2 regions of the Paenibacillus sp. JDR-2 genome follow, and region 2 is predicted to be linked to the other one. Evidence: riboswitches for the same ligand, from Rfam matches in the RefSeq annotation. Region 2 holds a riboswitch; the other holds the start of a gene.

Region 1 (16,141 bases), 340 kb from region 2:
AAAGAGAACAACCTTTTGACAAAAATGGGGAGGTTAACAAAATGAAAAAGTTTTCTATTCTTCTCGCTGCAGCGATCCTGACTTTAACGGCAGCCGGCTGCGGCAATAACAGCAACAACGGTAATAACTCAGGCTCCGAAGCAAGCAACAAACCTTCTGAATCCGCCAACGCAACATCGGAAGCTTCCACGGCTCCGAAAAAAGACGTAAAAATCAAAGTATTCCAATTCAAAGTGGAAATTGCCGATGCGCTTAACCGTATGGCTGAAGAATATGAGAAAGAAACCGGCGTAAAAGTCGAAGTCGAAACGCATGGCGGCGGCGAAGACTACAATGCCCTGCTGAAGGCTGAAATCGCTTCCGGCTCCGAACCTGAGATCTTTAACTCAGAAGGTTATGCAGCGCTTGAAGCTTACTATGACCGTGCGACAGACTTGTCCGGCGAGCCTTGGGCGAAAGACGTCATCCCTGCTGCTGCAGGACCTGCTCAAGTAGACGGCAAGCTGCTCGGCATGCCGATGAACATCGAGGGCTACGGCATTTTCTATAACAAAGACTTGTTTGAAAAAGCCGGCATCACTACCCTTCCTAAAACATTGACTGAGCTTGAGGACGCAGCGAAAAAACTGCAAGCAGCAGGCATTACGCCGTTCTCGACAACAAACGAATGGTGGTCGATCGGTCATCATACAATCAACGTTGGTCTTGCCGAGCAGCCGGATCCAATTGCCTTCATTAACGGAACAAAAGACGGAAGCGCAAACTTCAAGGACAATGATGTATTCAAGAAATGGATTAACTACGTTGACGTTGTCTTCAAATACAGCCAAAAAGACAAGCTGACTACCGACTATGCGACGCAGGTTGCGAACTTTGCATCCGGCAAAGCAGCGATGATTCAACAAGGTAACTGGATCCAAGGCGACGTGGACAAAGTAGCGAAGCTGAACGTTGGCCTGCTCCCTATTCCGATTGACGACAGCGGCAATGCTCATATCTACACGGGTCCTGCAAACTTCTGGATCGTAAACAGCAAATCCAAAAACGCTGAAGAAGCGAAAAAGTTCCTGGACTGGATGGTTACTTCGGACACGGGCAAATCGTACCTGACAAAAGAATTCAAATTTATCCCTGCATTGACTTCCATTAAACCTACAGCGGATGAAATCGGTCAAATGGGCGTAGCCGTATCCGAGCAAGCGGCAACTGCCGGCGGCTGGCATTGGGGTCGTTACCCAGACGGCGTACCGCAAGGCTGGGGCGCTGCAATGCAAGAGTACCAAGGCGGATCGATTGATAAAGACCAGCTCTTCGACAAGCTGGAAAAAGCAATCCAGGATATCGTAGCGAAATAAGCGTAAACAGGTGGTCTTGAGAGGTCCAGAGCGGACTTTTCAAGACCGCTTTTCTTTTTTGGGCCTACCGGAATTTTGAATTTGCTTGGGGAAAGGCTATAATGGGACTATCTGTATAATGAACGTAAGGAGACAAAGCGGATGCAAAATGTAAAAATTTTTTCCGGCTCCTCTAACCGCCCGCTCGCGGAAGAGCTATGCCGAAAACTTAACGTTCCTCTTGGAGACATTGAAATCTCCAGGCAGGCAAGCGGAGAAATCAGCCTACGATACATAGAGTCGATTCGCTCGGCCCATGTTTATATCATTCAGTCACTGTCTCATCCGGTGAATGAGCATCTTGTTGAACTTATGATTATGATTGATGCTGCCAAACGGGCTTCTGCAAAAACAATCAATATCATTATGCCTTATTACGGTTATGCCCGTCAGGAACGGAAATCCGCTCCACGCGAGCCGATTTCCGCCAAGCTCGTTGCCGATGTCTTGACGACGGTTGGCGCTGACCGCCTCATTACGGTTGACCTGCATGCCGATCCGATTCAGGGCTTTTTCGAAATTCCGGTCGATCATATTACCGCCCTTGATCTGATCACGGATTATTTGAAGAGCAAAAACATTAAAAACCCTGTTGTTGTCTCGCCGGATGCCGGACGCGCAACTACAGCGGAGAAGCTAGCTAACTACATGGACTGTCCGTTCGCGATTATGATCAAGAACCGTCCTGCCCACAATACATCGAAAATCACGCATATTATCGGTGAAGTCGAAGGCATGACGCCGATTATTATCGAGGATTTGATCGATACGGGCGGCACCATTATCAAGGTTGTGGAAGCTTTGAATAAGCGCGGCGCCAATGATGCCTTTATCTGCGCCACGCACGGCCTTTTCTCGGAAAACGCACTCGAGAAGCTGACGCATCCTTTCATTAAAGAGGTCGTAATTACGGATACAATCGCAATTGACCCGAACCATTCGGACAAGTTTGTTGTTCTGCCAATGGCGGATCTGCTGGCGAATGCTTTGCGTATCATTAATAATGGCGGATCGATAAACCGGTTGTTTAAGACGAAGCAGATGTGATGATAAAAGGCATGCTTCAGAAAAGTATCTTCTTCCGGTTGCTGTTGGTCTCGTGGGATTCCGATTGAATTGGATTAGATGTATTCCCACGAGAACAAAGGCAAGCGCTACGCTCCTCCAGAAGATACTTTCCTTACGCACTTTTTAACATCACAAACGCTTCGTCCCACACCTGTTTATCGGGTGTGGGAGTGGGAACAAACAAAGAGCCCCGGATTATTCCGGGGCTCTTTGTAATTTTGATACTTCACATTTCAGACAACAATGACTGCTCGGCGGAGAACTTCACTATTAGTGAGGTATTCTCACCGATTTTCCTTATTTATTAGAATCCTTTGGCACGAAAAGTGAGGTTATACGCCTTATTCGCACGTTCCCCTGCCCCGAGTTTCAGCGCGGTTTGGCTCACTATTTTATGAGCTCGCCTCACTACGTTGAGCAATACTCCCGCTTCGAACAAAAAATGGCCTTCCAGAGTCAATACCGTTAAATCAGCGAAAATGTCCGGTTAGCTCACGGTTACTTAGCCCGATAGAGGCCGTACTTCTTAAGGCTGTCGCGGATTGGTTTGGTGTCCTCGGCCAAGCCGCCATCGCCGCCGTTCAGAGCGACATCGACCTGCCACGCGGTCAAATCGGCGACGTTCATCGATTCCATTTCTTCTATGCTGAAGAAGCCTGCTCCGTCTACTTCTACGCCGTCCGGACAAGGCTCGCCGTCTATGTATTCCATTTCGAAGGTAATGTAGACGTCGTGTACCGAATGTGGCCGGTCGCGTATGCCGATAATTTTGGACACGATCGCGCGTATGCCTGTTTCCTCCAATACCTCGCGGGCTACCGAGCCTCTAATCTGCTCGAACTGTTCAATGTAACCGCCCGGTGTTGTCCAATACCCTTTACCCGGTTCGTGGGCACGGCGTACAAGCAATATTTTGTTATCTCTAACCACGCAAGCACCTACTCCGACGCTGTAGTTGCCCCAATGAACAAAGCTGCAGCTTGGACAAGCTTTGCGGTTCTCCCCGCCAATCTCTCTTACTTCCAGCTTATCTCCGCAAGCCATGCAAAAATTAATATTTTCCATGTGAATTTTCCCCCTCCGGCAATATGGCGAACAATATAGAGATCATTATACCTTAGCTTCATGGACAATAGCCCTTATTTTTTTATGTGAAACTAATGTACTTTTCAGCTTTGTTTAATCTTGGGAGAACATAATTAACCATACTCCCTATTTGATATAGCTTGTCTCTTGGGCCCGTACCCCGAATACGGGCCACTTTTTTATTCTAAGACAAAAAGGACCGGTACAGAACCGGTCCTTTTCTTTATCTATTATTCAAATGGATAACGCAGTCCCCATTGCCCGCGGATTTCGTCCATCGTCCGCATCAGCTGTAGGGTTTCGTCCAGCGAAATAACCTCGCTCTCTAGCTTGCCTTCACGGAGATATTGTCCTGCCGCTTCGGCCTCATACACGTAACCAAGTGTCGTGCGGTCATCCGAGAAGGTTTCTTCCGTACCGTCCGCTGCGATTAGCGTTGCGGATTTGGCATTAAAGAAGGAAGGAATCTTAATGGAGCCTTCCGTCCCCATTATGTAAGCATCGCTGCCCGAGTTCAGACGGATTGCCGAACTCAGCAGGGCGGTCTGACCGCCTTCGTAAGATAGCAGGATGCTGTTCTCCTCGTCTACGCCAGTCTCGCCAAGATGAGCAGTGCTAAGAATCTGCTTCGGTTTTGCGCCAAATAACATGGATGCGAAGGAGAGCGGATAAATGCCGACATCCAGCAGCGCGCCGCCAGCCAAAGCCGGTTTAAATAAACGTCCTTCCGGATTAACTCCGGTACGGAATCCAAAGTCTGCCTTCAGCAGCCGGACTTCGCCGATACGGCCTTCTGCAATCCATTCACGGACCTTGCGGATGACCGGCAGGAACCGCGTCCACATCGCTTCCATCAAGAAAACGCGGTTATCTCTTGCGTATTGCACGACTTCCTCTGCTTCTTTTACATTGACCGTAAACGGCTTCTCGCATAATACCGCTTTGCCTGCGCGAAGACATTGCAGAACGTGTTCCTTATGGGACGGGTGAGGAGTCGCGACATAAATAATGTCGATCTCGGCATCGTTCACCAGCTCCTCATAGCTTCCATACGCGCGTTTACCGCCGAATTTGCCGGCGAACTCTGCCGCCTTCTCAAGCGAGCGGGAGCCTACCGCGCTTAGCTCGGCATCCTGGGCAAAAGCCAAATCGCGGGCGAATTGGGATGCAATCCAGCCTGCGCCGAGAATGCCCCATTTAATCGTTCTATTCTCCATTATTTCCTACACCTCCAACCGCAGTATATCAGCAATTGACCCGATATGAAAGCGGTTAAAAGCGATATGTCCTCGCTTAATTCTGCTGCCTGGAAATGAAAAACAACGTAAACCATATAAACACAAAGCCTGCAATCTGCGCGCTAGTAATCACTTGGCCGAATACCGTCCAGTTCAGGAGAACGCCAACCATCGGGAAGCTTAGCTCGGCGATTGTCGCATAAGAGGCCTTGATCTTGCTTAGGCCTTTATAGTAGACAAGAAGGCTGACGAGCCCAGGAAGCAAAGCCTGAAGCAGCAGATTGACGATAACAGCTACCGGATCCGTCCCTTCCGCCAGCTTCCATGCCGCTCCTTCCGACCAGGTAATGACGAGCAACAATGGCAAGGCCATCATAAATCGCAGAGAGGTAACCGTCTCGTATTTCATGCTGCCAAGCAGATAACGCCCCATAACCGTCGAGCCGCCCCATAACGCCGCAGCGCCTAAGGACAACAGGCTGCCGACCTGAACAAATTCATTGACATGCCCAAAAGGAAGCGTAAATCCAAACGTCAGCAAATAAGTTCCGACAATGGCGAGAACGAGCAACGGACCGATTTTTTTAGGCAGAAGCTCCTTCAATAACATCCTTGCCATCACAATAGCGAAGAGCGGCTGAAGCTTCTGCAGCAGCAGGACCGCGTTGGGATTGCCATGAACGAGACCCTGCGTGAACAGAATCGTTGCCAGAGCCGAGCCGCCCCACGAGACAAACAGCAATGCGCCAAGCTGGCGGAGACGAACATCGCGGAGATCCGCGCGGAACTTCCATAACACTGGGGCTGCGGCGATAAACAAAATGATATGCTCAAGCAGTACAATCTGGGTAGAAGTTAATGTTTTCAGCAAAATAATGCGGAATACCGGATCCACGCCCCACAGCGCGGCTCCAAGGACAACCAGCCAAAACTCCGGCCGAACGGGAGATTTGGTACGAAGAAGTGGTGATGCGGTAATATTGCTCATAATGAGTACCCTTTCTGAATACAGGACGGAGCAAGCGTTACCGTTTGCTCCTTCGGCTAGAAGAGCAGCAGACGGTTTCGCTATGCAATAAAAAGCCCCGATCCGCTTGGTTGTTCGCGAATCGGGGCCAACTCAAATAAACATGCATATTGGCGGTTTCCCGCCTTCTGCAGGCTTACTTAAGCGATCTTCTATCATCCGGACTATACCGTCGGCCTTGGAGTTGCACCAAGTCAGTCCCCTTGCTGTTAGTCAGCTCAGGGAGTCGCGGGCTTTGCTATCCTCTGCCAAGCAGAATTAACGTTTACCGCCGGTCAGGAATTTCACCCTGCCCCGAAGATCCTTATTCCATTAAATTTTTTAAATGATTGGATTGAGTATAACGCTGTTTTTCCGAGTTGTCTAGTATGAATAGTGAGTTTTAGCAATCGTTTAACTACACTTTTATTTGCAGGGCTTCCCGGACAAGCGGCGCAACTTCCTTCGCCAGCAATCGGATCGAAGACTCCACCTGCGCGGCAGGCATGCCGCCAATGTCCATCTGAGCCATAAAGCGGGAATGGCCAAACAGCTTATGCTGAGCAATAATCTTCTCCGCAATCAGCTCCGGACTGCCGATCGCAAGCGAATCCGCCAGCTTCTCAAAGTCCTCCCGCGAGAGTGGAGTTCCGTTCTCCTTGCCGCCCATGAACTGGGAATAGTACACCGAATAGCCGGCATAAAATTCATCCAGCGCCTGCCCGGTTGTCTTCGCAACATAACAGTGACCGGTAATCGCTACCCTCAGCTCTTCTTTCCGGTAGCCCGCTGCGACCCCTGCTTCCTTATAGCAGTCTACAAGATGCTTGTATTTCGACGGTTCTCCGCCAAGCAGCGCCAGTGCCATGCCTGCCCCATGCCGACCGGCCAGAGCCGCGCTTTCCGCCGTGCTGCCTACGCCGACCCAGATCGGGATCGCCGCCTGCTTCGGACGCGGAGCAATTTCCGCATCCTCCAAAGGACTGCGGAGTCGGCCGTTCCATGTAATCCGTTCCGACAAATTAAGCTGTCTCATTAATTCAAGCTTCTCAGCGAACAATTCTTTATAGTCATCCAGCTCAAAGCCAAAGAGCGGAAACGATTCGATATAAGCGCCGCGGCCCGCGATAATCTCAGCACGCCCGTCAGAGATGAGATCCAGCGTCGCAAAATCCTCGAATACCCTTACCGGGTCCGCCGTCCCTAGTACCGTAGTTGCACTTGTAAGACGAATGCGGGAGGTCGCTTGCGCTATTGCGGCAAGAATAACCGGCGGCGAGGATAAAGCAAAGTCCAGGCGGTGATGCTCGCCTACTCCAAATACGTTAATGCCCGCTTCATCCGCAACTTTGGCTGCCCGGATAATCTCCTTCATTCGTTCTCCCGCGTTCTTGAGCCCGCCCGTACGGGAATCAACCGCAAGATCGCCTAAAGTGTAAATGCCAAACTCAAAATTTCCGTCATTCCCTGATGAAACCATCCATATGTCCTCCTCAGCAATGCCACCGTGATCTAATAGTCTAATGATTGACATTGCTTCCATTCCTATTCATGTACGTAAAGTAAGTAGTATACGTATAGTAAGTGAAGTCTCTAGTAAGTAATTGTGCCTAATTATGACGAATTCGTCAAGCTTACTCGCAAAAAAAGAAGAGCTGACCATATCGGACATGGCACAGCACTCCTGTTAAGGCCGATCCGAATACCATTTTATAGTCCGTTCCAAACCTAGGGGCAATGAAAACGCGGGTTTCCACAACACTTCATAATCAAGTCTAGAAATGTCCGCCAATACCACAACTGGCTCCTCCGGCTGCTCATCGCCAATTCTGATATTTGCTTCGCTTCCTATAAGGCTGCCGATCAATCTGACCATGCGCTCCAGTTGAACCGGCTGTCCGCTTGCAATATTTACTGTTCCCTCGCAGGGACTTTCGAATAGACTAACCAGTGCATCCGCCGCGTCCTCGATATACAAATAATCCCGGTACAGACCGCCGTACCTGCAATAAGCTTCTTTCTTGTTCAACAAGGAAGTAATCGTAGACGCCACCAGTCTTTTACCCGGATCATGGGGACCGTACAAATGAAATAACCTGCCCCATGCGCAGCTAAAGCCGGCTATCCGGGCATAGGATTCCAGCCAGACCCGCAGGCTGTTTTTGCAGGCTGCATAAGCATGAATATAAGAATCCGGCGATTCCTTCTCCGACAATCCCCCTTCTCCCCATACATATTCCGCGCCCGTTCCGGCTACAATTATACGCTTGCCGCCGCTTTGGACAAACTGATGAATAAGCGCCATGCTGCACCTTGTCCATTCATAATTGGCCAGGGACCGGTAACATTCCGGAGGAACGGCGTCCCAAGCAAGATGGATTAACGAATCGGGCTTTACCTTCCCGATAAACCGTACCGCCTCGTCCGCGCTCAGCAGATCGACCTGATGCCAAATCCCGCCTAATGCAAGCTTGGATTTTCTGTAAGTGGCATGAACCTCATACCCTTTTGCCAGCAGCAAAGCAACTACATACCGGCCAATCCAGCCGGTTGCGCCAGTCACGGCTACCTTATGCACCACAAGTCATCCCTTCCCTCCGATCAGAAGTAACCTACGCTAACGTAATCTTAACGACCTGAATTCCGGGATACGCCGCAAATCCTCCGTAATTCCCGCAAGAGCTAAATATTTAGCCTCTAGTTCCTGCAAATTAAATAGATGATGGTTTCCCATATTGCTCTTCAAAGCATCTTCCGGAATCGTGGGGCCAATCTGCATTTTTCTTGCACGCATCGCGTGATTCCACGGGCTGAACGAGAACTTCATAATAAAAGCCGGAATCAGAAGCACCTCATAAGGTTTGGTCGTCCAATGCCTGCCTGCCGTGTATCCGCCGCTTCTGTATTTATGAATAAATCTTCCGTGATACAAGGCTTGAGGATCTGCCGGGAATAAGCCGTGATAGCGTTGTTTGACCAGCGGCAGCGCATAGATAGGATCCGTATAGTAACCTGGAGGATCAACCATCGTAATGGTCCGCACCGAATACATTTTTCCGCCAAGCGAATCCAGGATCTGAAATAGCTGAATGCCGTATCGGCTGACGAGAAACTCCGTTGTATTCAGCACGATTTTCCAGCCTGATACCGCCTTCTCGATACTCATCACTTCCTTGTCGACCTTAACGGCATGGAAGTCCGGAACGACGGAATCCCTGATTTCCCAGTGAGGAGCGAGCTTCCGGATAATGTCCGCAGATCTGTCCGTTGACCCTCGGTTAATCATAATGCCATGGTCAAATAAGGGAACATGATGCATCAGCCACCAAGGCAGCAAATATGCCTCATTATAGAAGTGAGAAATAAGCGTCGCCATCTGTTTCACCCCCTATTGACCCTCTAAAACTTAAAGGATGCTTTATCTACTATTATATGAAAACCAACTAGAAGGGTTCTTGTAAGGTAGGTCTCAAGAATCACCGGAGAGGAATAGGAGGAGTGAATATTTTTCAATTGACGTAAACGCTTGCATGATTTATAGTGATAACGAGCCAAATATATAACAAGCCTTTTGGCATGTTACTAGTTCGACTAGGCATGAGCCAAGGAGAGTATCCGCCCGGAATACGGCGGTGTCTTTTCTTGGTTTTTTTGTGCTCAAAATGGGGAATTTACTACTGAGAGGAGGGATTGACGTGGGACTTACGGGACAACTTCGGATCGATCGGATCGTTGGCAACAATGTCATCCTAACGATGGAACCGAAGTCATCGAGGGAATACGTGCTGTTTGGCAAAGGCATTGGCTTCTCATGCAAGGGCCAGAAGTTTATCGATGCCGAAGACCCGCGAATTGAGAAGCGGTACCGGCTTGACGACCGGGATAAAGCGCTGCATTACCATTCTCTACTGGAGGAATTGGACCCGGAAGTGGTGCAAATCTCCGAGCAGATCATTGATGAGATTCGGGAACGGCTGGGAACGCCTGTCGATCCGAAAGTGTACTTCGCCTTACCGAGCCATATCCAGTTTGTCGTCTACCGGTTAAGAAACGGCATGGAAATCGTCAATCCTTTCCTGTATGAAACAAAGATGTGTTATCCCCAGGAGTTCAAGATCGCCGCCAAGGCAGCCAAGATGATCAGCGAGAAATTCGACATCACTATCCCTGAAGATGAAGTTGGTTTTCTAACGTATCACGTGTATTCGGCAGCAGGGTCCGTAACCGCAGGACAGATGGTTCAGCTGACGGAGCTGATGAACGAGATCGTTGAGCGGATCGAAGGCTGGCGGGAAGCGCCATTGTCTAAGAAGAGCTCGGATTATGCCAGGCTGATTATGCATTTGCGTTATATGATGGAACGTATTTTGCAGAATAAGGAAACCGAAAATCCGTTCTCCGCAGAGATTAAAGACAAAATACCTACTGAGCACCAGAAGGCGGAATTAATCGCGCAAATGATCGGAGAAAGACTAAACGTCAAGGTCTCCTCCGACGAGATCGGTTATCTCGCGATGCATTTGTACCGGTTGTTCCGATCGGTGGATGCAGAATGAACATAGACAGACAACAACATGGATAGCAAGGAGTAGATCATATGAAATGGTTTGGCAAAAAATCGAATTCCGTTAGTGTAGCTGCACCTCTTAGCGGCAAGCTTGTTCCGCTGAGCGAAGTGCCTGATGAAGCGTTCGCGCAGGGTTTAATGGGAGAAGGCGTTGCAATCGAGCCAACGGAAGGCCGCGTCATCGCGCCGTTTGACGGCGTAGTAAGTCATTTGATCGATACGCATCATGCCTTGATCATTGAGCATTCGTCCGGACTGCAGCTGCTTATTCACGTTGGCATCAATACTGTCGCCTTAAACGGCGACGGCTTCAAAGCGCTTGTGAAGACAGGCGATTCCTTCAAAGCGGGTCAAACCCTTCTCGAATGCGATCTGGACAAAATCCGCGATGCGGGTTACCCGGTAATAACGCCGGTTATCGTAGCGAACGAAGAAGGCGCGGAGAAAGTGGAATGCACCTTCAAAACCGTAAATGCCGGAGATCCGGATACGATTAAGGTTGTTCTGAAAACCTAAACTATTGACATGGAGTGAGATAAGATGCTCGCATTTTTGCAAAAGATCGGTAAATCTCTAATGCTTCCCGTCGCAGCTTTGCCTGCGGCAGCCCTTCTGCTTCGTTTCGGCAACATCGATTATGTAAAGGATTTCGGATTTGGCCAGTTCGGCGACTTCCTGAACCATTATATCGCTCCGTTCCTTGCAGCGGGAGGCTCCGCGATTTTTGACAACCTGCCTCTCATCTTCGCGATTGGCGTTGCGATCGGGATGGCCGGCGATGCGGTTGCAACGCTTGCCGCCGTTATCGCGTATCTTGTTCTTACGAACGTGCTGGGCAAAATCCCAACCGTATTCACGGGTCTCGTGGATAAAGACACAACGCTTAACATGGGTGTATTGGGCGGTATCATTGCGGGTCTTGTCGCTTCCTACTTCTATAACAAGTACCATGACATCAAGCTTCCGGATTGGCTCGGCTTCTTTGGCGGCAAACGTTTTGTTCCGATTATCACCTCGTTTGCAATGGTTATCGTAGGTCTTATCTTTGGTCTCATCTGGGGACCTGTCCAATCGTGGCTCGATACGTTCGGCCGCTGGATTGTTGACCTTGGCGGCGTCGGCGCGTTTATCTTCATGACGGCCAACCGGCTCCTCATTCCGTTTGGTCTGCACCATGTCATTAACGCAATCGCCTGGTTCCAAATCGGCGACTACACGGATGCTGCCGGCAACGTCGTTCACGGCGACCTGCACCGCTTCTTTGCAGGCGACCCAACTGCAGGCATGTTCATGACAGGCTTCTTCCCGATCATGATGTTCGCCCTCCCGGCTGCTGCCTTTGCGATTATTCATACGGCAAAACCGGAAAAACGCAAGCTTGTCTCTTCCATCTTTATCGGCTCCGCTCTTGCTTCGTTCCTGACGGGTATTACAGAGCCGCTTGAATTCGCGTTTATGTTCGTGGCACCGGTGCTGTACGTGATCCACGCCGTGTTGACCGGTATCTCCGCATGGCTTGTCGTTGAGCTTGGCATTCATCATGGCTTCGGCTTCTCGGCCGGCTTCCTTGACTACGCGATCAACTATCCGCTCTCCACGAAGGGCTGGATGATTATCCCGATTGGTCTCGTTTACGCTGTGGTGTACTATGTCCTGTTCCGCGTCGTAATCGTGAAGCTCAACCTGAAAACGCCAGGCCGCGAAGACGATGACTTGGTGGAAGAAGGCGCCAAGGATGCAGCTCCGGCAGGTGCGGGCGACGATAAAGCGAGTCAGGTCCTTGCTGCGCTCGGCGGTTCCGGCAATATCGAGAGCATCGATGCTTGTATCACCCGCCTCCGTCTGATCGTAAAAGACGAGAAAGCGGTAAACGACGCTGAGCTGAAGCGTCTTGGAGCGGCAGGCGTTATGCGTCTCGGGAAAGGCGCCGTGCAGGCGATTTTCGGTACGCAGTCGGAACGGTTGAAAGAACAAATTAAAAAACGCATGTAATCAGATAAATAATAGGATGAATCACTTAACTTAAACTTACGAAGTAAGAATCACCACAAATAGCCCAAACAAGGCCATTTGCGTGGCAATTCTTTTTAGGAGGATTTATGGTGGAGAAAGCATACGTAGTTATGAACCCGACGGGCGTCCACGCCCGTCCCGCTAAAAAAATCGTTGAAGCTGCTAAAATTTGCGAAGGCACCGTTTACCTGGAGAAAGGCGGACGTAAGGTCAGCGCAAAAAGCCTGGTTAACGTGCTGTCGATCGGAGCCAAGCAAAATGATACGGTAACCGTCAGTGCCGAAGGAGAAAAAGCTGAAGCTGCGGTTGACGCTATTGGTGCTGTACTGGCTTCTGTAGAAGCATAGTAAGGAGGCACTCAAATGATGGCAACCGAGATAAAAGGGATCGCCGCGTCGGAAGGTTATGCAATCGGCCGGGCGATTATCCTCCGCGAAGAGGCTGTTCCTCAAGGGATTACTTATGTCGAAGCAGGTGAAGAAGCGGCTGAACTCAGCCGCTTCGATTCTGCTGTGGCGGCAGCGCGTAGTGAGCTTGAAGAGCTTCATGCCCGCATGATTGCGGACGGGCGCGAGAAGGAAGCCGAAATTTTCGAAGCGCATTTGATGCTGCTTGAAGACGAAGAATTGATTGGCGCGGCACAGGAACGGATCCGCGGACAACGTTACAAGGCGGAATCGGCGATGAACGAATCCGGCGAAGAAGTAGCCGAAATGCTCGCCTCCCTGGATGACGAATATTTGCGGGAGCGCGCGGCGGATGTCCGCGATGTCAGCCGCCGCGTCGTCCGCAAGCTTGGTCACGGCACGGACGCCGATGAATTTGCTTCCGCATCAATAGACGCAAATACAAATGAGAAATCTATCCTGTTCGCCTTCGATCTGACGCCGTCGGATACGGCCCAGCTTGATCCATCTGTCATCGGCGGATTCGTAACCGCTGTCGGTGGGCGTACCTCCCACTCCGCGATAATTGCCCGTTCGGTCGGCATCCCTGCAATTGTAGGCGCCGGTAATGAAGCGATGAATATTGAGGACGGCCAGCTCGTTATCGTAGACGGCGCGGCCGGACTTGTTCTGGTCGAGCCGGAAGACGAAGAGCTGGCCCGTTATCAAGCGCTGCAAGAAAAAGCTGCGGGACAACGCCTGCTTCTTGAGCAATTCCGCGGCAAGCCTTCGGTTAGCGCGGACGGACATCAGGTTGAACTGGTCGCTAACATTGGCTCCGTGCAAGACGCCCGTCAGGCGCATGAACAAGGCGCCGAAGGCGTTGGCCTGTTCCGTACCGAGTTTCTGTACATGGGCCGTCCCGATCTGCCATCCGAAGAGGAGCAGTTCACGGCTTATAAGGAAGCAGCCGAAGCCTTTGGGCAAGATGCCCCCATCGTCATCCGGACGATGGACATCGGCGGCGATAAGGAGCTGCCAAGCCTGCAGCTCGAGAAGGAAGACAATCCGTTCCTCGGCTACCGCGCGATCCGGATTTGTCTGGATCGGCCTGAGCTGTTCAAGACCCAGCTGCGAGCCGTTTTGCGCGCAAGCGCCTACGGCAATCTGAAGGTCATGTTCCCGATGATTGCTACGCTCGGCGAATGGCGCCAGGCCAAAGCTCTGCTCGAGCAAGCCATGGAGGAGCTCAGAGGCGAAAATATCGCTTTCAACGAACAGATTGAAGCTGGCATTATGATTGAAATCCCGGCTGCCGCCCAAATGGCGGACCGGTTCGCCCGGGAAGTCGACTTCTTCAGTATCGGCACCAATGACCTTGTGCAATATACGATGGCGGCAGACCGGATGAATCCGAAGCTTGGTTACTTATCCGATCCCCTCCACCCTCCTGTCCTCAGGCTGATCAATCAGGTAATCAGCGCAGCTCATAATGAAAACAAGTGGGTCGGCATGTGCGGTGAAATGGCGGGAACGCCAATTGCCATTCCGATACTGCTCGGCATGGGACTGGATGAGTTCAGCATGAGCGCATCCGCCGTCCTCCCCGCCCGCTCGCTTCTCTCGCGTCTTGACCGCGCTAAGCTTGCTTCCGTTGCGGAAGCCGTGCTTGATCTCGACGATGCGGAAGCCGTGCGTTCCTTTGTGGAGCAGCAGGTTCCGGAGCTCTTGGCTTAATCAATGAGAAAACAGCTTTCAACCAATCATCACTAACGAAAATCCCGATCAGAACTGCTGATCGGGATTTTTTGGCATTACGACATTTTATCCCCACAATGAAAACACCAAGGAAAATTTCCGCTCTGATCGATTCCCAACGGAATTTGTCATATCCATGTGGTTAACCTTTAACGGAACCGCCTGTTACCTGCATAAAAGATTTATTGGCAAAAACATACACGATTAGAATCGGCAAAATCGATAAGCAGGCACCCGCCATAATTAAGTGGGTTTGGGTTGCTGCAGTCGTACCGTATCTTAAATCTGCTAAACCAACCGTCAAAGTTTGTAATTTAGGGTTTGTCATTGTAAAAACAAGCGGCAGAATATATTCATTCCAAGCATTCCGGAAAGCAAATAATGCCGCAACGCCTAAGCCCGGTTTCAATAACGGAAGAACAATCCGCCAATATACCGAAAAGAAATTACATCCGTCAATATGAGCCGCTTCATCCAAATCCCGAGGGATTCCTTTGAAGAAACCGATTAGAATAAAAAAGGTAGTAGCATGAGCGCTCATTAGAATAAAGATAATCCCCCATAACGAGGAATTCAGATGCAATTTCACCATAAGCTCGAATTGCGGCCTAATGACAACGGCACCAATTGATATAAACATCGTCGCCGCTTGAAGACTAACATAAATGCTCTTTCCGAAAAAATTTCTGCGATCTATCACATAGGCAGCCATCGAGGCCAACAACAGTGTCCCAATCGTCGTAATCGTACTAATAAATAAACTATTCCAAGTGAATTTGGCAAAGTCTGCTTGTTTCCAAGCATCATAGTAGTTAGAGAAATGCCAAACGCTTGGAAGAATGGTAGCACCCGCCGTCAGCTCCGCATTTGTTTTGAAAGAGCCAAATATCGTAATGAGTACTGGAAAAACAGTAAAAACGGCAACTATTCCAAGAAACACCCAAAGAATGAAGCCTGAAAATATACGTTTCGCTCGCCTGCCAATTTTAGTTATCGGAGCGGTATTCGTTGCTGGTGCTGTGTTCATTACAGCTAACCCCCTAGGCTAGAAAATACGGTTTAAACGTTTGGATAACCAGAAATAACCTACCGTGATGAGTCCGACGATTACGGCAGACATAAAGCCTACAGCGCTGCCATAGCCAATTTGTTGAATCATGGTCGAACTAGAGGATATCGGGAAAAACATCCGATAAACGTATAGATACATAACTTCTGTTCGCCCGATTGGCCCGCCTTCTGTTAAGACCATAATACTCTCGTAACCTTTCAGGGATATGGTAATCGCCAGCATAATAATCATTTGAAGCACTGGCCCCAGCATGGGGATGGTAATGTAGAAGAATTTCTGAGAAGCATTCGCTCCGTCTAGCGAAGCGCTCTCATAGACATCATCCGGAATGTTTTGCAGACCGGCGAGAAATAGGAGCATATAGTTTCCTATTGCCCCCCAAATAGCAACGATAATAGAGGTTGCCATGGCTAGATCGGGTCCAAGCCAATCAATGCTATTTGAGATGATATGATATTTTAATAAAAATTGATTTAATATTCCGTTGTAAGAATTGAAAATGTTAAAAAACACGATAGAAATGACCGCGGTACTCAGTACCGTTGGCATAAAA
Region 2 (16,141 bases):
TTTGAAGCAAACGGCTCAGCCGTATTTGGATGATGCGGAAGTCAAACGCTTGATAGCGTTAAGCCAATCCGGCGATACGATCGCCCGGGATACGCTTGTTCAATGTAACATAAGATTGGTTTGGTCAGTCGTGCAGCGGTTTATCAACCGTGGTTACGAGCCGGAGGATTTGTTCCAAATCGGGTGTATCGGGCTGCTGAAGTCCGTCGATAAATTCGACCTGTCCTATGACGTGAAGTTCTCTACTTATGCGGTGCCGATGATTATCGGCGAGATTCAGCGCTTTTTGCGTGATGACGGTACGCTTAAGGTCAGTCGTTCATTGAAAGAGACGGCGAATAAGGTTCGGAAAATGAAGGATGAGCTGTCCAAGACGCTTGGCCGTCTGCCGACGGTCAGCGAAGTGGCGGATCGGCTTGGCATTACGCCGGAGGATGTGGTCTTCGCGCAGGAAGCGAATAAGCCGCCGACTTCCATTCATGAAACCGTATTCGAGAATGACGGTGATCCGATTACCCTGATGGATCAGATAGCGGACGATTCCCAGGAGCGCTGGTTCGATAAGCTCGCCTTGATCGAAGCGATTGAAGGCTTAAGCGAACGCGAGCGCCTGATCGTATACTTACGTTACTATAGGGATAAAACCCAATCCGAAGTCGCCAGCCGCTTGGGGATATCCCAGGTACAGGTGTCGAGGTTGGAGAAGAAAATTTTGCAGTCTATACGCGAACAAATTGCTCAATGAAATGGCAACTTGTTCGTCGTAAATACGCGAACAAATTGCTCAATGAAATGGCAACTTGTTCGTCGTAAATACGCGAACAAATTGCCCAATAGCCGCGAAAAAAAAGACCAAATGGCGCAACCTTTTCAAGGTGCTGCGAAGCCATTTGGTCTTTTCTTTTTCAACTCCTTGCAGCGGATAACTTTATCGCCATGCGTCTGCAGCTTGGCCTCAAACGCGGTTTTATTCCGCTCGAAATCGCTTGTCCACTTGAACATCATACGGAGCATATGAAAATCAGGCTTGTAATGACAAGGCTCGAGGCCAAGCTTTTGTTTCACGAAGCGGGATACGATTCTCCACAGGCGTACCTGAAGTGGTGTATCAACAAAAATAATTTTCTCCGCCATCTGGTAAAGGCATTGGTAGGAGTCACGGTCTGTCCCCTCAAATATCCATGCTCCGTTACGGTCGATTTCCATAAGTACTTCATGCTGCTCTTCGACTGTCCGCTTAGATCTCCCCGAATCAGTCTGATGATGAACGATAGCATCAAGCTCATACCAAGGGATTTGAAGCTGCTCGGATAAATGCTTGGCCAGAGTCGTTTTGCCGCTGGCCACGATGCCGACAATAAATATTTTGTTCATCCCCGGTCCTTTCCTAAGCTAGCCAAAAAACGCTTAGCCTCGCCTGGCGATTTCAGGATCACGATTTGCTTTTCTTCCGATAATTGCTGGAGTTTGTTAATGATTTCGGGTCTTTTTGTATTCGGATATTCCCAAATCCATTTCAAAAATTGCAAATCGATTTTTTCCTTGCAGCCTGCTCCCATGTCCGGTCTGGTTTTGTTCCGGTATTGAATGGATCTTTTGACTGCGCGGTACATGCATAACAATCTCGGGAAATCCAGATAAATAATCGTATCGGCGGCATTAAGCCGGATATCGAGCGTTCCTCCGTAGTTTCCGTCGATGATCCATTCCTCCCGATTGACCAGCTCATTTTGGACGATAATCTGCTCCTGCCGCGGTACGCCTACCCAATTCGGCTTCCAGAATAACGCATCCAAATGAGATACCTCCCGGTGAAGCGCTTGGCCAAGCTTTCGGGCCATGGTGGACTTGCCAGCTCCGCCCGATCCTATGATGGCAATTCGTTTCATTGTGTCCTCCTGAAGCCGTATATGTTCTTTACTAATTCCATCCTGCGGAGGTTATTCCTTGCGGGAGTTTCAATTTTTTACCTCTATAAGCATGACTATCCGATATCTCCTTTTCTCATACTAACAGGGAAGTAAACCCTTAGCGGGAACAAAGGAATGATGACAGATGGAAGCAACTGAGCCATCCGCCCTCTATCTGCGACTTAAGAAGAAAGTATGTATCCGGCCGGAGCGCAGCGTAACGCTGGGACAGGTATCGAGGCTGCTGGCGCCTAACGAGAAGCTGGAGCAGGAGCTTAGCGAGCTTGTGCTGTACCGCCATCATAAAGGGGACGGCAACCGGGTTGTCATTGATCTGCTTCAGATCGTGCGGGTAGTTAGGGAAGCGGCTCCGGGACTGTCCGTGGAAGCATACGGCGATCCGCAAGTACTTATCATGATATCCCCCAAACCACAAAAGCCGCGTATTGCCGTGCTTATTTTCGCCTGGCTTCTGCTCTTTTTCGGAGCGGGGCTTGCGATTATGAATTTCCACACGGATGTCAGCATGAAGGAGGTTCATATCCGGATTGTCGAGCTGCTGACCGGCAAGCGGACCGATCACCCTTTATGGTTCCAGATCCCGTATTCAATCGGAATTGGCCTAGGCATGATTCTGTTTTTTAACCATCTCTTCAAGAAGCGGTTCAACGAAGAACCCAATCCTCTGGAGGTGGAGCTGTATACGTATCAGGAAAATGTAAATGCCTACGTTATCGCGGACGAGATGCGCAAAAAAAACCGTCAGCATGGAGAGCGGGGCGATGACGATGGGTGATTGGCTGATGCACGTATTCGTCATGCTGCTCGGACTCTCCGGGGGGCTTGCGGTCGGGAGCGGACTGGTCGCCTTTCTGATTATACTCGATCTTATCCCGAGGCTTGCCCAGATCGCTTACGCTTATCGCGTATCCATATGGTTCGAGACGGCTGTCATTTGCGGTTCTATGTACTGGACCTTCGCTGATTTTATGGACTGGCGGTTGGCGCTGCCGAAGGCGATTATTCTGACCATTTCCGGTCTTATGACCGGTATGTTCGTCGGCATGCTGGCAGGAGCATTGACAGAGGTTATGAACGTGCTGCCGATTCTGGCGAAACGAATGAATCTATCCGATTATCTGGTTGGTCTTGTGATGGCAATGGTGCTGGGAAAAACACTGGGCTCTTTGTTTGATTGGCTGTATTTCCAGTGGTAGCAAGTAAAACAGACACGAAAGGTTGATGACGATGACGGACCGGGAGAAGGACCGGGAACAAAAAAACGGGGAACCCCCGTTTATGTACATACCGGAATCACAGAAAAACGAAGAACAGGGAATGGCAATCCCGACTCCTCCTTTTGAGTTAACCGAACGGACGGCTCAGCATGACCAGTCGCTTGCGAGACATGAAAAGGCGGACGGTGGTGAGGATGATGTTATCCCAGACAGTCTGGACGAGGTCTTCGAGCGTCTGGAGAACGAAGTCGGGTATAAAGTGAGCTTTGACATCGTCGTGCGGGAAATGACGTTTGGAGAAAGGCGTGTCGCCTTTTTCTACATGAATGGTTTGGCGAAGGATACGGTATTGACCGAAATTTTGAAGAGGCTTACTTATTTGCAGCCGGATGATATAACGGGCGATGCTTTTCATGATTTCCTGCACTTGTATGTGCCTGCGGCACAGGTAGAGAAAAAGGAAAAATGGAATGAAATGCTGACCTTTGTCTTGTCCGGCTCAACGGCGATGTTTATTGATAAAGAACCGCAAGCCATCATTATCGATGCCAAAGCCTTCCCGGCGCGCAATCCGGAGGAGCCGTCGCTAGAACGCGTTGTGCGCGGCAGCCGCGACGGCTTTGTCGAGACGCTGATGACGAACATTTCGCTCGTTCGCAGACGCTTGCGTGATCCCCAGCTCCGTTACGAGCTTCTCAGGGTCGGGGAGCGGACGCAGTCCGATATATGTATTGCTTATATTAACGACCTTGCGGATCCCGAGTTAGTCAAATCGATTAAGGATAAAATCAAACTGGTGCATATTGACGGGCTGCCGCTTGCGGATAAGCAGCTGGAGGAAGCAACCGTTCAACGGGGGTGGAATCCGTTCCCGCTCGTAAGGTATTCCGAGCGCCCGGATGTTGTTGCCGCCCATTTGCTGGAAGGCTCCGTTGTGGTATTCGTGGATACTTCGCCAAGCGCGATGCTTCTGCCGACAACCTTCTTTGACCTGATCCAGCATGCCGAGGAGAACCGGCAGACTCCGTTTATCGGAACCTATCTGCGGTGGGTCCGTTTTCTAGGGATTTTCTCTTCGTTGTTCCTGTTGCCTTTATGGCTCTTGTTCGTGGTCCATCCGGAGCTTAAGCCGCAGGCTCTAGCTTTCCTCGGACCGGAAAAAATCGGCAAGCTGCCGCTTATCGTACAGTTTCTGATCGTGGAAATTGGCGTTGATCTCATGAGGCTGGCTTCGGTGCATACGCCGTCCACGCTCGCCACGGCCGTTTCCCTCGTCGCGGCCATCATGGTTGGCGATATCGCGGTGAAGACCGGGCTTTTTATTAACGAGGTTATTCTCTATATGGCGATTGCGGCCATCGGGATGTTTGCGACGCCAAGCTATGAGCTGGGCCTTGCGAACCGGATCGTCAGGCTTGTGCTGATCGTCGCCGTCTCGTTGTTTAACGCGCCGGGATTTGTTATCGCTACGACTGCGATTCTGATGATGCTGTGCATGCAGCGTTCGTTCAACCGCCCGTATATGTGGCCGTTTATTCCGTTTGATTACAGAGCGATGATGAACATCATCCTGAGGAAGCCGGTACTTAAAAACCGGACTCGTCCAAACCTTCTCCGCCCGCAGCAAAGCGACAAAATGCCGCGGACCGAATAGAGGCCAAGAAATACAAATCAAATGTGAATTTATCCATTTCTCTCAAGGTTAGATTGCGATATACTGTGGCTATTGGTGCAAATCGTAATCAACTTCTATTACGTTCCTGTAGTAGATATCTGAGGGGGAGCATAATTCGTGTACTTACATGGCACAAGCAAAATTAATGCCCAGGGACATTTGGAGATTGGCGGAGTTGATGTAACGGATCTGGCGAAAGAGTACGGCACGCCGCTCTATATTGTCGACGAGACGCTTATTCGTCAACGGGCAAATGAATATGTATCCGCATTTAAGGAATCCGGCCTGAAATTCCAGGTTGCCTATGCAAGCAAAGCGTTCTCGGTTATGGCGATGTGCGCAATTGCCGATCAAGAAGGCTTGTCGCTCGACGTTGTATCCGACGGAGAGCTGTATACGGCTTTGCAAGCAGGTTTTCCAGCAGCCCGCATCCATTTCCACGGCAACAACAAAACGCCGGACGAAATCAACATGGCGCTGGACGCCAATATCGGTTGCTTCGTTGTAGACAACTTTGTAGAGCTGCGCATGCTGAATGCGCTTGCCGCAGACAAAGGCAAAAAAGTGAAAATCCTGTTCCGTATTACACCGGGCGTAGAAGCACATACGCATGAATATATATCGACTGGCCAAGAAGACTCGAAGTTTGGCTTTGATCTTGGCAATGGTGCAGCAAAGCAAGCAATCCAGGAAGCACTTGAGCTCTCGAACCTTGAAATTCTGGGCGTGCATTCCCATATCGGCTCCCAAATTTTCGAAGTTGACGGCTTCCGCATGGCAGTTGATAAAGTTGTAGCGTTCGCCGTTCAAATCCGCGACGAGCTGGGGCTTACCTTTAAGGTGATCAACCTTGGCGGCGGCTTTGGCATCCGTTACGTGGAAGGCGACACTCCGCTTCCTGTAGCCCAATATGTTGCCGCCATTACCGACGCGGTTATTTCGAATTTCTCGGCCGCGGAATTCCCGCTGCCTGAGATTTGGGTTGAGCCGGGCCGCAGCATCGTTGGTGATGCGGGCACAACTCTGTATACCGTAGGCACGATGAAAGACATCCCTGGCGTACGCAAATATATCGCGGTGGACGGCGGCATGATGGATAACCCTCGTCCTGCCCTGTATCAATCCCAGTACGAAGCGATCCTGGCGAACCGCGCTAACGAAGCCAATACGGAAACCGTTACAATCGCAGGCAAAGCTTGCGAGAGCGGCGACAAGCTCATTATCGACCTTGAGCTGCCAAAAGCGGAAACGGGCGACTTGCTTGCCGTCTCCTGCACAGGCGCTTATAACTACTCGATGGCGAGCAACTACAACCGTTTCCGCCGTCCTGCCGTTGTCTTCGTAAAAGACGGCCAATCCGACCTTGTTGTACAGCGGGAATCGCTCGAAAATATCGTCGGTAACGACGTAATTCCGGCAAGACTTCTCAAATCGCTTGCTAAGTGAGGGAGATTTTTGGTAACGTAGTCTTATTCGACATAGAAAGGTAGATGTTACACATGGCTAAACAAGCAAAAATCACACTTGAGAACGGTGCAGAAGTTATTCTCGACCTGTTCGAACAAGATGCTCCAAATACGGTAGCAAACTTCGAAAAGCTTGCAAACGAAGGTTTCTATAACGGCGTGGTATTCCACCGCGTTATTCCTGGCTTCGTTGCGCAAGGCGGTTGCCCTAACGGTACTGGCACAGGCGGTCCTGGCTACACGATCAATTGCGAGATCAACCCGAACAAACATGAGCGCGGTTCGCTCGCAATGGCACACGCAGGCCGCAACACAGGCGGAAGCCAGTTCTACATTGGCTACCAGCCGCAGCCGCATCTTGACGGCCAACATACGGTATTTGGCAAAGTTGCCAAAGGCATGGAGCATGTTGACGCGTTTAAAGGACGCGACAAAATGCAAAAGGTTGAAGTTTACGAAGTTTAATGTTAAGATACTAACAAATTTATAGTTTGTGGCTTACCTTCGGGGCAGGGTGAAAATCCCAACCGGCGGTGATCGAGCGGCGTCTGCACAACAGGAGTCACCTGCGTGCGGCGCTTTCTCGTCAGTCCGTGACCCGGGCCATCCCATGCAAGAGCGATTCATCGCATTGCGCGGGAAGGAACGGTGGACCTGGTGCAAATCCGGGACCGACAGTATAGTCTGGATGGGAGAAGGGGACACATTTGATGCGTTTGCGTATGAGCGTTCATGCTTATTTTTCTTGTGCTTATTTTCACAAGTGGGATAGGTTTGTTTGAAATATAAGAAAGTATTACTGGACTTATATTTCATCCGCGAAAGGTTTGCGGTTCTTTTTTGGAGCTGCATAGCCGTTTGTGTATGAATAGCTTTATTTTGCAAGCATGGAATGGTTATTTTTCCCACCCCCGTTGGCTAAGCTGGCTAATGGGGGTGTTTTTGCATTTATGGAAATTTTAAACGATTCGTATTATATGAGTCTTGCTCTTGAACTCGCCGCTAAAGCCTCCGGGCAGACCGGCATTAATCCGGTTGTTGGCTGCGTTGTTGTGAAGGACGGACGGATTATTGGCGTTGGTACCCACCTTAAGCGGGGAACAGGTCACGCAGAGGTACACGCGCTGCAGATGGCCGGTGACGAAGCGGAAGGGGCAACGGTGTATGTAACCCTTGAGCCGTGCAGCCATTATGGCAAAACACCGCCATGCTGCGAGCGCATTATTAATGCAAAGGCTGCTCGTGTCGTTGTGGCGACCACTGATCCCAATCCGCAGGTTGCGGGCAGAGGGATCGCGCGTCTCCGGGAGGAAGGCATCGAAGTTGAGGTTGGTCTGCTTGAAGAACAATCCCGGAGCATGAACGAGAAATTCAACAAATACATTACGTCCCGGCTGCCTTATGTAACGTTAAAGACGGCAAGCACGCTGGATGGGAAAATTGCTTCCCATACGGGAGACAGCCGCTGGATTACGGGTTCTACCGCACGCGAGCAGGTGCATACGCTGCGCCACCAGCACGAGGCGATTATGGTGGGCATTGGTACTTTGCTTGCGGATGATCCTCAACTGACGACCCGCGCGGCTGTTCCCGCGATTCATCCGGTTCGGATTATTGTGGACAGTCAGCTTCGCCTGCCGCTGGATGCTAGAGTAGTGACGGACGGCTTAGCCCGCACGATTGTACTCGCATCTGCGAAGGCTGATCCTTCTCGAGAGCAGGCGCTGACCGAAGCCGGCGTCGAAGTCATCCGCTGCGGTGACGGAGAGCAGGTTGTTCTGGCTGAAGCAATGCGCAAGCTTGGCGAGCTGGAGATTGGTTCGATTCTGCTGGAGGGCGGCGGCAAACTTAACGGGGCTATGCTGGAAGCCGGATTAATCGATAAGATTATGATCTACATGGCAGTAAAGATTATCGGCGGGCTTGACTCCCCCGGCACCTTTACGTTCGCCGGGTTCGAGAAAATGTCGGAGGCCATTGAACTGGATCATGTGAAGGTGGAAATGGCAGGAGAAGATATTTGTATATCGGGATATCCTGTATACGGTAATGAATAGATTGGGGGAGTGCCCGTGTTTACCGGCCTGGTTGAGGAAGTTGGCACTTTAAGACGGGTTAAGAAACAAGGCGAAGCGATGGTTCTGACGGTAGAAGCTTCAAAGGTTACGGAAGGGGTTGCCCTTGGCGACAGCATTTCCGTAAACGGCGTGTGTTTAACCGTCATTTCCTTCGACCGGACATCGTTTGATGCGGATGTCATGCCGGAGACATACCGGAAGTCCAATCTGCATCAGCTCCGCCCGGGCCAGGACGTGAATCTGGAGCGGGCAATGCTGGCCGGAGGCCGATTCGGCGGTCACATCGTGCAGGGGCATGTCGACGGAGTTGGCATGATCACCGGCCGGGAGACGGATGCGAATGCGGTTGTGTTCGCCATTCGGCTGTCTGACGACGAAATGATGCGGTATGTCATTCCTAAGGGTTCTATTACGATTGATGGGATCAGCTTAACGGTGGTCAGTACCAATGCCACAGGCTTCTCGGTATCGGTGATCCCGCATACCTTGGGGGAAACCGCGCTGATGAACAAGAAAGCCGGCGATTCGGTCAATATCGAATGCGATGTCATCGGCAAATACGTCGATCATCTTCTGCATTACAAACCCGCCGGCAGTTCAGGTTCTTCCGGGCGGACGGAATCAAAGCTTAGCGCAGCCTTTTTAAGCGAGAATGGTTTTCTATAAATACTAGGGTAACCGGATAGCAGGGAGGGAAATTGATGAATAGACAAGAGCTGGAACTGCAAGAAAATGTGTTTGACTCGATGGAAGCCGCGCTGGAGGATTTGAAAGCAGGCAAGCCGATTATCGTAGTAGACGACGAAGACCGCGAGAACGAGGGGGATTTGATTGCCCTGGCGGAGACCGCGTCTCCTGAAGTTATTAATTTCATGATTACGGAAGCACGCGGCCTGGTCTGTGTCCCTATTACGCGGGAACGCGCCGAGCAGCTTGATCTGCCGCCGATGGTCCAGCATAATACGGATTACCATGGCACAGCCTTTACGGTATCCGTGGATCACGTATCCACGACGACGGGTATCTCAGCCTATGAACGCTCGCAGACGGTCAAATCATTGATTGACCCAACGACGAAAGCAACGGATTTCCGCAAGCCGGGACATATTTTCCCGCTGGTTGCGAAGGATGGCGGCGTCATTCGCCGCGCGGGCCATACGGAAGCCGGAATCGACCTTGCCCGCATGTGCGGCTCGGAGCCTGCGGCAGTCATTTGCGAGATTATTAAAGAGGATGGGACGATGGCCCGTCTTCCGGATCTGATCGCATTCAAAGAGAAGCATAACCTGAAGCTGATCACCATCCAAGGAATGATTGCTTACCGCAACGCCAAGGAAAAGCTTGTTGACCGCATCGTAGAGGTTGATATGCCGACGGACTTCGGGAATTTCCGGGCGATTGCCTTCTCTAATCAGGCAGACGGCAAAGAGCATATCGCGTATGTCAAAGGCCGGATAGATCCGGAGAAGCCTGTGCTTGTCCGCGTTCATTCGGAATGCCTGACAGGGGATGTCTTCCATTCACACCGCTGCCAATGCGGGCCGCAGCTGCAGTCGGCGCTTGAGCAAATCAATGAAGAAGGCAGCGGCATTCTTCTTTACATGCGTCAGGACAGTCAAGAGCTTGTAAATAAGCTGAAGAATTATTCCCAGCTCGATCAGGGCGGGGACAAAAAAGATGCCAAGCCTAAGATGGATCTTCGCGATTACGGCGTGGGGGCACAAATACTGCGAGACCTTGGCGTCCGCCAGATGCGGCTGCTCACGAATAACCCGCGCAAGATCAGAGGCCTCGAAGGCCATGGAATCGAGATCGTTGAACGGGTGCCGATTGAAATCCGCGAAGCCGGCAAGAAGTAAAGCAAGCCAAAATATTAGTCATAATGACCAGGAGGGCTTAACATGCCAAACGTATTTGAAGCAAGCGTAGTATCGGAAGGACTTAGATTTGGGGTAGTTGTTGGACGTTTTAACGAATTTATCTCGGGTAAGCTGCTCAGCGGTGCGCTTGACGGCTTCAAACGCCATGGCGCGCAAGACAACGATGTGGATATCGCTTGGGTACCGGGCGCATTTGAAATTCCTCTTATCGCGCAAAAAATGGCGGAAAGCGGAAAGTACGATGCCGTTATCACGCTTGGCGCCGTTATCCGGGGATCAACTCCGCACTTTGATTACGTGTGCAACGAAGCTGCGAAAGGCGTTGCCGCAATCGCCCTGAAAACAGGCGTGCCAACGATTTTTGGCGTATTGACGGTGGATTCGATCGAGCAAGCCATTGAGCGTGCGGGCACAAAAGCCGGAAATAAAGGCTATGAAGCGGCTGTTTCTGCAATAGAGATGGCAAATTTGTCGAAATTACTGCATAATTAGAGTAATAGCTCAAATTATGCTGCGTTACTTGTTATAGGACGTCAGCCATTTGCGCATGGCAGGGGGATCGTAAGAAGTGACGATGCATTACAAGTTGGAATCCTTTGAAGGACCGCTCGATTTGCTGCTTCATCTTATCGATAAGTCAGAAATCGACATCCATGAGGTTTCGATTAGTGAAATAACGGATCAATACATGGATTACTTAAATGCGATGAAGGAATTGGAGCTGGAGCTGACAAGCGAATTCCTTGTTATGGCGGCAACGCTGCTTGCCATCAAGAGCAATCAGCTGCTGCCCAAACCTCCCGTCTTCGAGGACTTCTATGAAGAATGGCCGGATGACGGCCTTGATCCGAGGGACGAGCTTATTCAGAAGCTGGTCGAATATCGTAAATTCAAGCAAATTGCAGAGCAGCTTCGGGAGAAGGAACTGGAGCGCAGCCTTATTTATTCCCGCGAGCCGGATGATATGACGCCGTATATGAAAGAAGAGATCGTCAATCCGCTTGAGGGCTTGCATATCTCCGATCTGATTGCCGCATTCCAGCGGGCGCTGCGCAGAGCGGCGCGCCGCAACATCGTGGCAACCGTGCAACGGGATGAAATCTCGGTTAAGGACCGGATTCGGGATATTGTTGAAGTCCTGAAGCAGTTCGAGATCGTACGGTTCTCCCGTCTGATCCGCGAGAATATGAACAAGCATGAGGTTGTTGTGACGTTCCTTGCTATTCTGGAGTTGATGAAGATGAAACATATTCGCTGCTTCCAGCATCAGCTGTTTGATGATATCGTCATTCATTGGAGAGGAGAAGCGGCGGACAATGGATTATCCGAAGTTGAAATCGATTATTGAAGGCCTGTTGTTTATGGCAGGCGACGAAGGACTAAACAAACGGCAGCTAGCCGATATTTTGCAGCTTGAAGCTGATCTGGCGGCCGATCTTGTGTACGATCTTCACAGGGATTTGGCTCGCGAGCAGCGCGGGGTGCAGGTAACGGAGGTAGCCGGGGCATACCGGATGACTACGAATCCGGACCACGCCACCTACTTTGAGCGCATGGCGTATACGCCGACGCGTTCCCAGCTGTCGCAGGCAGCGCTTGAGACCTTGTCCATTGTGGCTTATCGCCAGCCGATTACCCGTATCGACATTGAGGAGATCCGGGGCGTCAAGAGCGACCGGGCGATTCAATCGCTTGTGTCCAAGGATTTAATTGAGGAGGTCGGACGGGCCGAGGCAATCGGCAGGCCGATTTTGTACGGAACAACGAAATCATTCCTGGATTATTTTGGATTGCCGAATATTAAAGCCTTGCCGGAACCTAAACAAGTCGATATCGAAGAGGCGCTCGAGGAACAGACGCAAATGCTGTTCGAGCGTTTGGGCGAACGCCAAACAACGATTGACGAGTTTATTCCGGTTCATGAAGACAAGGAATAAACGGAATGTCAGGTTTTTCTAAAGAATGGTCGAAATGTTGAACAATTGGTCCGTTATTTCCCGCAGAAGCGGGATAACGGACTTTTTTACTTTTTTATCTAGTGACAATCGCGATGAAAGTTGGTTATAATGGCGGTTGTTCTTTTTATAAAGGAAAGGATGAACCTGTTTGATCAGGGGATTCTAGCAGTAATGGCATACGATGGATAGCAGGAGGTAATACCACTGATTGAGCTTCTGGACATAAGAAAAACTTACGGAAATAGCGTGGAAGCTGTTAAAAATATAAGCCTGACCATTAATAAAGGTGAAATATTCGGCATTATCGGACATTCCGGGGCAGGCAAGAGCACCTTGCTCCGTTGCGTGAATTTGCTGGAGCGCCCAACATCGGGGACGGTTAAGGTAGGCGAAGTGGAGCTGACCCGGCTGTCGTCCACGCAGCTGCAGAAGGAACGCCGCAGAATCGGAATGATTTTTCAGCACTTTAATCTCTTGTCGATGGCGACTGTTCGCGATAATATCGCGTTTCCGCTTGAGCTTGCGAAGATGCCAAGGGCTGCAGTAAAGCAACGGGTAGACGAGCTGCTTAAGCTGGTAGGGCTGGAGCAGCATGCGGATAAATATCCGGCGCAGCTCTCGGGTGGCCAGAAGCAGCGCGTGGGGATCGCCAGAGCGCTGGCGAACAATCCTGATGTGCTGCTGTGCGACGAGGCTACCTCGGCGCTTGATCCGCAGACGACAAACGCGATTTTGTCGCTTCTGATGGACATTAATCAAAAGCTGGGCATCACGATTCTGCTTATTACGCACGAGATGCATGTCATCCGCTCGATCTGTGACCGCGTTGCCGTTATTGACGGCGGCGAGATCGTCGAGATGGGGGATGTTCTGGATGTCTTCCTGAAGCCGCAGCATTCGATTACGAAGGATTTCGTCAGCCAGATTGCGGACTCCTTCGATCCGCGTGAGCTTATTGATACGAGGAGCGGCCGTCTCATCAAAATCAATTACGTTGGCGAGATTACGTACGAGCCGCTTTTGTTTAACGCGGTCAAATCAACCTCCGTTCAGTTTACGATCCTGCAAGGAACCGTCTCCCGCATGAAGAATACGCCTTACGGACAGCTGGTCATCGAGTTTATCGGCGATAACGGAGAGATTGACAGGGTGCTTGACGAGCTTCGGGCGAAAGGGCTGGAAGTAGGTGATTTGAAATGATGCTGAAGCAGAAGATTGACTGGAGCCAGGTGCGCTGGGAAGATATTTGGCCGGCAACCAAAGACACCTTGACGATGATTGGCGCTTCGCTGATATTTACCGTCATTCTCGGCTTGTTAATCGGGATCATACTTTTCTTGACTTCCCGAAAACAGCTGCTTGAACAGCCTATCGTGTACGGTTTGTTATCGTTTGTAGTTAATATCCTGCGATCGGTACCGTTTGTCATTCTAATGATTCTGATTATGCCGATGACAAAGATTCTGACCGGTACGACCCTAGGCGTACAGGGCACGATTCCGCCGCTTGTTGTTGCGGCAGCGCCGTTTTTCGCCAGACTGGTGGAAACATCTCTCCGCGAAGTGGACAAAGGCGTTATCGAAGCAGCGCAGGCGATGGGCGCTTCCAGATGGGATATCGTCAGACGCGTCCTGCTGCTTGAAGCAAGACCGGGCTTGCTGGCGGGAATTACGATTACGGCGGTAACGCTTGTGTCTTATACGGCTATGGCCGGCGTTATTGGCGGCGGCGGTCTCGGTGATCTTGCCCTGCGCTACGGTTATCAAAGATTCCAGCTTAGCGTTATGATCGTAACGGTAGCCATGCTCATTATTTTGGTTCAACTCCTGCAGATGGTAGGCGACCATTTGGTTCGCCGGTTTAGCCGGAAGTAAGGTGGACATCATAGAAGCAACATACAGAAGGTGGAGGAAACGGAAATGAAGAAATTTGGTTTTATCCTGCTTGCCCTTACGCTTGTCATTGCGTTATCCGCATGCGGCGCTAAGAAGGAAGAGAGCAATACGAACAACACTTCTGCCGGCAATGGCGGCAATGAAGTAAAAGAAGTAACCTTGAAGGTTGGCGCAACTCCGGTGCCGCACGCGGAAATTCTTAATTTCATCAAGCCTGCTTTGAAGGAACAAGGCATTAATCTTGAAGTTGTAGAATTCAACGATTATGTTCAACCGAATACGCGACTGTACGAGAAAGAACTGGACGCAAACTTCTTCCAGCATACGCCGTACCTTGACCAATTCAACAAAGACAAGGGTTATGATCTTGTAAGCGTTGCGGGCGTTCACATTGAGCCAATGGGCGCTTATTCCAAAAAAATCAAAAGCGCGGATGAACTGAAAGACGGCGCTAAAGTGGTAATTCCAAACGACCCGACAAACGGAGGCCGTGCGCTTCAACTGCTTGCTGCTAATAATGTTATCAAGCTGAAAGACGGCGTTGGCGTTGCAGCTACCGTGCACGACATTACCGAAAATCCGAAAAACCTGAAAATTACCGAGGTAGAAGCCGCTACTCTTCCGCGCGTTTTGGGAGAAGTCGATCTTGCTCTGATCAACTCCAACTTTGCGCTCGAAGCGGATCTTGTTCCTTCGAAGGATGCTATCTTCATCGAAGGCAGCGATTCGCCTTACGTAAATATTCTGGTTGCCCGTCCGGACAACAAAGATTCCGACGCCATGAAGAAACTGGCTGCGGCTTTGCAATCCCCGGATGTGAAGAAATTTATCGAAGACAAATATGCGGGCGCGATTGTTCCCGCGTTTAAATAATCCGTATTTTAAATAAACCGTGCATTAATCTGTACGGTTTATTTTTATCTATCAATCTAGAAGATTACTAAACAAATTCGCCTATTATTTACTAATTCCGTATATTACCCCTAGGATCCTCGCATCCTGGGGTTTTTTTGCATGAAATTAAATAGCCAAGCCATACTACAAGTAACCTATTTTTCATAAAGCTGGAGGAAGCATGGAATGATCGGTTATCCGTATGTTTGGGTACTCGCGGCCGGTCTCATTATTGTGCTTTTCCTTCTCATTGCCTTGGTATCGCCGGTTGTGATCCAAGGAGAGATGAGACGCGATGGGGAAAATGACGACATCGAGATCAATTTCAAGGCGCTCTTCGGATTATTGCGCTATAAGCTGAAGATACGTTCAATTGATTTCAGCGGCAAGGCGATCCGTCTGCATGAGCATTTAATGGGTACAAGCATCGGCATGAGCAGCAAGGACGAGAAGAATGATGAAATTGACACTCACCGCGTAATGGTTGGAATCGAGAAATATAAGCGCGCCGCCGCATTGACGTACAACCTCTCTCATTGGGCGAAGCAAACGTTAGCAAAGGTCAGGCTGGAGGAGTGGAAATGGTTCAGCTACGTAGGCACGGGTGATGCGATGTGGACGGCAATGGCGACAGGCGCGCTGTGGTCGGTAAAAACAACGACCTTGGGTGTGTTGTCCCAATTTGTGAAGCTGAGTGCCGAGCCGAGAGTGGAGGTGCAGCCTGTGTATGCGCATACTTGCTTCCGAACAGAATGGACCTGTATCGCCAAGATTGGTTTAGGCAATGCCATCATGGCAGGCCTGCACCTGCTTGTTCGCCTAAGGAATGCAAAAGAAGGCGTCCAGGCTTGGCGAAGCTTGCTGTTTAAAGCATAAACGCTTAGGGCTGATTCGAGGCTAACGTTTGGCTTCATACATAGTCCATACCCGGACTGAGCACAATACCAAAAGTGTAGGCGAGTCCTCATCCTTAACGCACAAACACAATTTAACTTCAGGAGGAGTCACAATGCCAGAACATCCGATTCAAGGCCTCATGCAGACCGCAATGGAAAATATCAAAGAGATGGTCGACGTCAATACGATTGTCGGCGATCCTGTTCAAACGCCGGATGGCAGCATCATTATGCCGATCTCGAAGGTAGGT

What was found. Region 2 has a riboswitch for FMN ahead of ribD (bifunctional diaminohydroxyphosphoribosylaminopyrimidine deaminase/5-amino-6-(5-phosphoribosylamino)uracil reductase RibD). Riboswitches for the same ligand answer to the same signal wherever they lie in the genome.
Region 1: another riboswitch for FMN. It lies ahead of PJDR2_RS10305 (DMT family transporter); the one in region 2 lies ahead of ribD (bifunctional diaminohydroxyphosphoribosylaminopyrimidine deaminase/5-amino-6-(5-phosphoribosylamino)uracil reductase RibD).

Annotation. Positions count from the first base shown of each region.
Region 1 covers NC_012914.1:2,378,924-2,395,064, reverse strand. Annotated here, with positions in the region: gene PJDR2_RS10325 (ABC transporter substrate-binding protein) at 42-1,355, shown strand; gene PJDR2_RS10320 (ribose-phosphate diphosphokinase) at 1,497-2,441, shown strand; gene PJDR2_RS10315 (NUDIX hydrolase) at 2,961-3,527, opposite strand; gene PJDR2_RS10310 (Gfo/Idh/MocA family protein) at 3,779-4,765, opposite strand; gene PJDR2_RS10305 (DMT family transporter) at 4,842-5,774, opposite strand; FMN riboswitch at 5,957-6,119, opposite strand; gene PJDR2_RS10300 (LLM class flavin-dependent oxidoreductase) at 6,211-7,272, opposite strand; gene PJDR2_RS10295 (NAD-dependent epimerase/dehydratase family protein) at 7,480-8,370, opposite strand; gene PJDR2_RS10290 (glycosyltransferase family 2 protein) at 8,410-9,168, opposite strand; gene PJDR2_RS10285 (PRD domain-containing protein) at 9,488-10,348, shown strand; gene PJDR2_RS10280 (PTS sugar transporter subunit IIA) at 10,390-10,875, shown strand; gene nagE (N-acetylglucosamine-specific PTS transporter subunit IIBC) at 10,900-12,351, shown strand; gene PJDR2_RS10270 (HPr family phosphocarrier protein) at 12,459-12,719, shown strand; gene ptsP (phosphoenolpyruvate--protein phosphotransferase) at 12,735-14,495, shown strand; gene PJDR2_RS10260 (carbohydrate ABC transporter permease) at 14,659-15,543, opposite strand; gene PJDR2_RS10255 (carbohydrate ABC transporter permease) at 15,562-16,141, opposite strand, start outside.
Region 2 covers NC_012914.1:2,719,076-2,735,216, forward strand. Annotated here, with positions in the region: gene sigF (RNA polymerase sporulation sigma factor SigF) at 1-745, shown strand, start outside; gene PJDR2_RS11915 (AAA family ATPase) at 871-1,374, opposite strand; gene PJDR2_RS11920 (DNA topology modulation protein) at 1,371-1,889, opposite strand; gene PJDR2_RS11925 (stage V sporulation protein AA) at 2,056-2,706, shown strand; gene PJDR2_RS11930 (stage V sporulation protein AB) at 2,693-3,127, shown strand; gene PJDR2_RS11935 (spore germination protein) at 3,159-4,802, shown strand; gene lysA (diaminopimelate decarboxylase) at 4,941-6,269, shown strand; gene PJDR2_RS11945 (peptidylprolyl isomerase) at 6,323-6,754, shown strand; FMN riboswitch at 6,786-6,993, shown strand; gene ribD (bifunctional diaminohydroxyphosphoribosylaminopyrimidine deaminase/5-amino-6-(5-phosphoribosylamino)uracil reductase RibD) at 7,240-8,346, shown strand; gene ribE (riboflavin synthase) at 8,362-9,033, shown strand; gene ribB (3,4-dihydroxy-2-butanone-4-phosphate synthase) at 9,069-10,226, shown strand; gene ribE (6,7-dimethyl-8-ribityllumazine synthase) at 10,269-10,739, shown strand; gene PJDR2_RS11970 (segregation and condensation protein A) at 10,816-11,595, shown strand; gene scpB (SMC-Scp complex subunit ScpB) at 11,564-12,184, shown strand; gene PJDR2_RS11980 (methionine ABC transporter ATP-binding protein) at 12,410-13,405, shown strand; gene PJDR2_RS11985 (methionine ABC transporter permease) at 13,402-14,079, shown strand; gene PJDR2_RS11990 (MetQ/NlpA family ABC transporter substrate-binding protein) at 14,125-14,973, shown strand; gene PJDR2_RS11995 (DUF2953 domain-containing protein) at 15,181-15,870, shown strand; gene ytfJ (GerW family sporulation protein) at 16,004-16,141, shown strand, end outside.